Linked DNA regions of Prochlorococcus marinus str. GP2. Each later gene encodes a partner of the first gene's protein in a complex. Links are inferred from orthologs where the notes say so. Each region holds a gene or a part of one and is shown on either strand. Other genes may lie near its edges. The genes, in order: EU91_RS06165 and uvrB.

Region 1 (3,420 bases):
CTTGAGATTGTTTAAGGGAATTATTTGAAATATTGAAATCTAATCTTGAAGCATATTTTGCACATCTAATTAATCTACTTGGATCATCTGCAATGCTATTACTGTGAAGTAAGTTCAATCTTTTACTTTTTATATCAGAAATTCCTCCATAAAGATCATAGATTTTCCTTGTCGAGACCTCGAAGGCTATTGAATTTATAGTGAAATCTCTCCTCTTAAGATCCTCCTCAATAGTACTTTTATTTACTGTGGGATTTAAGCCTGGAGCAGAATAAATTTCTTTTCTTGCAGAAGCAATATCAATTTTATAGTCATTAATATTTATTTCTACAGTGTTATATAAATTAAATTCCTTGATTAAACATAAATCTACATTTACAATATTTTTTTTTATAAATTTTGCTAGAGAAATAGAGGATCCTTCAATAACAAGATCAATATCTACAGGTTTAGAAAACGATTTTTTGTGGAATTTACTAATTAATAAATCTCTTAAATAACCGCCAACAAAAGCTACTTTAGTATTGTTATTAGATTCTATGTATTTAGCAATTAGGTTATATAGATTAAATGGAGTTTTGATTAATTCCCCTTCGATGTAATCAGAGATATCATTCATAAGTTTTAATTTACATAACGAATTGGAGCTAATCTGGGATCTAGAATTTTACTTCCTTTATCACCAAATTTTACTGCTAAAGATATTTTTTCCCCACTCCCAAAAATATGTATGATTTCACCTTTCCCAAACTTTGAGTGAATTAGCATATCTCCAACTATCCAGCTTTTCCCTTTACTGGGACCTGAATATAATTTTCTTACTGCATTTATTGGTTTGTTAACAAATTCATTTGAATTGTTTCGATCAACTCTAGTTAAACGATCAAGATGCCAATCTCTTCTAATTGAAGCACCACCAGTTTGTGGTAATTCGCCATCCATTAAATCTTCAGGTATTTCTGAAAGAAATATTGAAGGAATTGTTGCTTCACGCATTCCACCCCATAATCTTCTTTCTCTAGCATGACTTAAGAAAACTCTTTCTTTAGCTCTAGTAATACCTACATAGCATAATCTTCTCTCCTCTTCAAGAAGTGAGGGAGTATCTATTGATCTATGGCTAGGGAAGAGACCTTGTTCTAGCCCAGTGATAAAAACATTTTGAAATTCTAAACCTTTACTATTATGCAGAGTCATGAGAGTTACAGAGTTAGGATTATTTTTCTTCGTATCATTATCAGTTGTTAAGGCTGCTGTAGAAAGAAATCCCTCTACATCTCCACTTTCTGTTTCTTCTTCATATTGAGTAGCTGCATTGATTAGTTCTTGTAAGTTATTTCTTCTATCTTCAGATTCTTCAGTCCCGCTAGACAGCAAGTCACCTAAATAACCACTTTTTTCTAATATAAGTTGTAGTAGTTGAGCGGGACCTGAGTTTTCTAGGTAACACAGTAGATCATTCATAATTTCAGTAAATTTATTAATTCCTTTTGATGATCGGCCTATTGTTTCTTCAAGACTTTGCTTATCATTAAGAACCTCCCATAATGGGATATTTAACCTATTAGATAGTTCATTAAGTTTTTGAATAGTAGTCTTACCAATCCCTCTTCTAGGAACATTTATGATTCGTAAAAGACTAACGTTATCTGAAGAATTAACTAGAACTTTCAAATATGCTAATGCATCTTTAATTTCTCTTCTATCATAAAAACGCAATCCTCCAAAAATTGTATAAGGAATGCGCCACCTTACAAGAGATTCTTCTAATACTCTCGACTGAGCTCTGGTTCGATATAAAATTGCAAAATTTTTCCAAATTGGGGTTTGATTAAAGTTATTGAGTGATTTTATTTTATTGGTAATTGCTTCTGCCTCGGAAATTTCATCATCACAACTGAGTAACGTTAAAAGTTCCCCTTTTTCTTTAGTAGCCTTTAAAACTTTGTCAATTCTTTCAGAGTTGTTTTCAATTAATGAGTTTGCAGCATCAAGGATATTGGAAGATGACCTATAATTTTCTTCTAATTTAATTAAAGATGATTTTGTATCGTCGTTGATTGAAGTTTTAAAATCTTCTTGAAAACCAATTAAAATTCTGAAGTCAGCTGCTCTGAAACTATAAATACTTTGATCAGCATCCCCAACTACAAAAATTGACCGATCTTCCCAATTGAAGAATTTTTTTGGTTCAGTATTTCCAGCCGCAATTAATTTTATAAGTTCATATTGTGTTTTATTTGTATCTTGATATTCGTCAACTAAAATATGTTTAAATCTTTTGTGCCAGTAATCTCTGACCATATCATTTTGCCTCAATAAGAAAACAGGCAAAAGTAAGAGATCATCAAAGTCTAAAGAATTATTTTTTGAAAGAGAAATTCTATATCTCTTGTATGCTTCTGCAACTGTTTTATCAAAATTATTATCTGCTTTTTCTAAAAGATCATTAGAAGTTAGGCATTGATTTTTAGCATTACTTATTAATCTTTTAATCTTTTTGGGATCATATCTTTTTGGGTCAAGATTCATATCTTGACTGATAATTTCTTTTACTAATGTTTGAGAATCTGTTTCATCATAAATTGAAAATTGCCTTGTCCATTTTAGGCCTTCTGGATCAGTATATTTTTCAATATCGTATCTCAGAAGTCTTGAAAATAAGGAATGGAAAGTACCGATCCAAAGGTTCTCAAGCCTCTCTTGGTGAACGTTTGTTCTTAATTGATTTTGATCAATTTCTTTGAGAGTTGTCCAAGGCTGACCAAATTGATTAAAAGCTAATTCTTGGGCTAAAAGAACCTCTAATCTTGCTTTCATTTCTTTAGCAGCTTTGTTAGTGAAAGTGACTGCGAGAATGTTATAGGGATCTATAGAGTTACCCTCAATAAGGTTTGCAATTCTGTGAGTAAGAGCCTTTGTTTTACCGCTACCTGCACCTGCTACAACTAATAGTGGTCCATAAACATGTTTTACTGCTTTAAGTTGTTGTTTGTTTAGGGACTTAAAAAGGAAATTGTTGGTTTGAGACACTTTTGGAAGGATTTTTCAAAAATCAGACTTTACTATGAGATTCAGATTCCGTTTCTAGATCTTCTAACGCTTTTTTTAGATTTATAAGTTCATTATTGTTATTAATTATTTCTTCAAATTTATTTTGAGGCATCTTTAATTTCATACTTCTGTCTAGAATTTCTTTTTCCAATCTTTTTTTATATGAGGAAATAAGTTTCTTTGATAATTTTAAATCCTGTTGATCCAAAACTTTATTAAAAATGTAGCTTTATATTAGCGGAAAAAAATTTTTTATTTGAATTATTTCAACTATCACTTTGGAATGAAGTAATTAATTAAGAAGCGTTGCGTTAAGTTTGAAATTGTATTGTTTTAACTAGCTTTGTATTATTCTTAAGTTCGGTC
Region 2 (3,231 bases), on another replicon or contig:
TCAACACTACCCGTTTGTGTTAGTTCAGTAGTGCCTCGATCTTTTAAAGATTGTATAAAAGCAGGCGCATCATTAATTGAGATAGGAAATTACGATACTTTTTATGAAAAAGGCATTCATTTTTCAGATAAAAAAGTTTTAAACATTACAAAAGAGACGAGGGATTTATTGCCTAATTTTCCTTTATCAGTAACTGTTCCTCATACTATGCCTATTGATAAACAAGTTGATCTTGCTTTAAAGCTAGTGGAAGAAGGCGTTGATATTATTCAAACAGAAGGTGGTACCAGTTCTACTCCTTTCTCTCCAGGAATTCAAGGTTTTTTTGAAAAATCAGTACCAACTCTTTCAGCTACCTATGCTATTAATCAAGAATTTAAGAAACAATCTCTGAATATACCAATCATGAGTGCCTCTGGATTAAGCCAAGTAACTTGTCCACTAGCAATATCCTCTGGAGCCTCAGCAGTTGGCGTTGGATCTGTGGTTAATAAATTAGATGATTTAATATCAATGATCGCGGTTGTTAGGGGCTTAAAAGAATCTTTAAAAAATTCAATAATTGGAGAAAAAATTTCTTAGTATAGAAATATCCTTTAACTACTGGCTTGATGAACAACTATAAACTTCAAGCTCCTTACGAACCAAATGGAGATCAACCAGAAGCTATTAAAAAATTAGTTAAAGGTGTAAATAATGGTAAACAGTTTCAGACTCTTTTAGGTGCTACTGGAACTGGTAAAACATTTACCATTGCAAATGTAATTCAACAAACAGGAAGACCAGCACTTGTTTTAGCCCATAACAAAACGTTGGCTGCACAATTATGCAATGAATTAAGGGAATTTTTTCCAAAAAATGCTGTTGAGTACTTCATTTCTTACTACGATTATTATCAACCTGAAGCTTATGTACCTGTAAGTGATACTTACATTGCAAAAACTGCTTCAATTAATGAAGAAATAGATATGCTTAGGCATTCTGCAACACGCTCATTATTTGAAAGAAAAGATGTAATTGTTGTAGCCTCAATAAGTTGTATTTATGGTCTTGGTATACCGAGTGAGTATTTAAAAGCTGCAGTTAAATTTGAAGTGGGAAAATCAATAAATCTACGTTCTTCTTTGAGGTCTCTCGTTGAAAATCAATATACTAGAAATGATATTGAAATTACTAGAGGTAGATTCAGAATTAAAGGTGATGTTTTAGAAATCGGTCCAGCTTATGAAGATAGATTAATAAGAATTGAGTTATTTGGTGATGAAGTCGAGGCTATTAGATATGTTGACCCTACTACAGGAGAAATACTTGAAAGTTTGGAACAAGTTAGCGTTTATCCAGCGAAGCATTTTGTGACTCCAAAAGAAAGACTTGAGAGTGCAATAAGTGCAATTAGAGGTGAATTAAAAACTCAACTCGATAAATTTACATACGAAGGAAAATTATTAGAGGCTCAACGTCTAGAACAACGTACAAAATATGATTTAGAAATGCTTAAAGAGGTTGGTTATTGTAATGGAGTTGAGAATTATGCTCGTCATTTATCAGGTAGGGAGGAAGGTTCACCGCCAGAATGCTTAATAGATTACTTTCCTAAAGATTGGTTGTTGGTAGTTGATGAGAGTCATGTGACATGTCCTCAACTTCATGCGATGTACAACGGTGATCAATCTAGAAAAAAAGTTTTAATAGATCATGGTTTTAGATTGCCAAGTGCTGCAGATAATAGACCTTTAAAATGTGAAGAGTTTTGGGAAAAATCAAAACAGACATTATTTATAAGTGCAACCCCTGGTCAATGGGAATTAGATCAATGTGATGGTGAATTTATTGAGCAAGTTATAAGACCAACTGGGGTATTAGACCCTGTCATTGATGTAAGACCTAGTGAAGGCCAAATAGAAGATCTGTTATCTGAAATAAGAATTCGAGCTCAAAAGAATCAAAGAGTGCTTGTGACAACACTTACTAAGAGAATGGCTGAAGATCTAACTGATTTTTTATCAGAAAATAAAGTAAGAGTTAGATATTTGCATTCCGAAATCCATTCAATTGAAAGAATTGAAATTATTCAAGACCTTAGAATGGGCGAATATGATGTTTTGGTAGGAGTTAATTTATTAAGAGAGGGACTAGATCTTCCAGAAGTATCCTTAGTCGCCATTTTAGATGCTGATAAAGAAGGTTTTCTGAGGGCAGAAAGGTCATTGATTCAAACAATAGGAAGAGCTGCCAGACATGTTGAAGGTGTTGCCTTGCTTTATGCAGATAACTTCACAGATTCAATGAAAAGAGCAATATCTGAAACTGAAAGAAGGAGAACTATTCAGAAAAAATATAACCAAGTCAATGGTATTACTCCAAAACCTGCAGGCAAAAAAATAGAAAATTCAATATTATCTTTTCTAGAACTTTCCAGAAAACTAGATGCTGGTGGTTTATCTAAAGATTTAATAAATATAGTTAATAACAAAACTGACGCAATTCTCAGTTCCAGTGATAATCTATGTTTGCTTGAAGAATTGCCTGACTTGATAGAAAAGTTAGAAATTAAAATGAAAGACGCTGCAAAAGAGTTAAATTTTGAAGAAGCAGCAAATTTGAGGGATAGAATCAAAAAATTAAGACAAAAATTGGCAAGAAATAATTAAAAATAACTTATTTTTCTAATTCGAAATGATTATGAATCGCATTAACTGCTTTGTCACAATCTTTTTCTAAGACAATACATGAAGTCCTAATTTCACTCGTGGCAATCATTTCAATATTGATATTTTGGTCAGCCAATGCTCTAAATATTTTTCCAGCCGTCCCAACTTTAAATGCCATTCCTGCTCCTACAGCACTTACTTTTGCTATAGCAGGGCCATCTTCAATGTATGATCCGGGTAATTTTTTTGTTAAGGCCTCAAAAACTAAGTTAGCTTTTTCTCTATCTTGTTTATTCATTGTAAGACTAATATCCTTAGTTTTTAAAGAGGAAATTCTTTCAGATTGAACAATAGTATCGATAAGTAAATTATTTTCAGCTAATGCTAAACATATCGATGCTGCTACACCTGGACGATCAGGCAGTTTTCGAAAGCTTACCTGAACTTGGTTTTTATCTGATGCAATTCCTCTTACTTCAGGTTGATCTTGTTTTTCATTGATTGGATTAACAAATATTTGTGTATCGGATAACTTAAATTTCTCAGCAACAAATCTAACAGCTTTTGGTATATTATTAAT

What was found.
Region 2: the proteins of EU91_RS06165 (region 1) and uvrB are in contact, whole or in part, in a crystal structure (PDB 7EGT), measured with the Thermus thermophilus proteins. The link is inferred for Prochlorococcus marinus str. GP2 from one-to-one orthologs. Residues at the interface, in WP_096412145.1 of Thermus thermophilus: His654, Arg656, Phe657, Gln666, Asp668, Glu669, Lys680, Arg681, Leu682, Ser683, Lys685, Tyr686, Ala687; in WP_096411307.1 of Thermus thermophilus: Glu23, Leu25, Arg26, Asp27, Gly28, Glu29, Arg30, Phe31, Arg55, Glu326, Asp327, Phe328, Glu379, Ser382, Gln383, His398, Gly400, Arg401.

Annotation. Positions count from the first base shown.
Region 1 is NZ_JNAH01000003.1:274,715-278,134, forward strand. What follows is about bases 330-3,414. They hold EU91_RS06165 (UvrD-helicase domain-containing protein), read right to left. Parts: upstream 3,034-3,414; coding sequence 625-3,033; downstream 330-624. Other genes in these bases: EU91_RS06170 (CCA tRNA nucleotidyltransferase), read right to left, coding at 330-619; EU91_RS06160 (hypothetical protein), read right to left, coding at 3,056-3,262. Also shown: more of EU91_RS06170, read right to left, coding at 1-329. UniProt on the Escherichia coli protein: A helicase with DNA-dependent ATPase activity. Unwinds DNA duplexes with 3'-5' polarity. Translocates on single-stranded DNA with 3'-5' polarity. Initiates unwinding more efficiently from a nicked substrate than double-stranded DNA.
Region 2 is NZ_JNAH01000008.1:367,124-370,354, reverse strand. Bases 236-3,131 are described here. They hold uvrB (excinuclease ABC subunit UvrB), read left to right. Parts: upstream 236-611; coding sequence 612-2,651; downstream 2,652-3,131. Other genes in these bases: EU91_RS00475 (aspartate kinase), read right to left, coding at 2,659-3,131; EU91_RS00465 (DUF561 domain-containing protein), read left to right, coding at 236-582. In the rest of the region: more of EU91_RS00465, read left to right, coding at 1-235; more of EU91_RS00475, read right to left, coding at 3,132-3,231. UniProt on the Escherichia coli protein: The UvrABC repair system catalyzes the recognition and processing of DNA lesions. A damage recognition complex composed of 2 UvrA and 2 UvrB subunits scans DNA for abnormalities.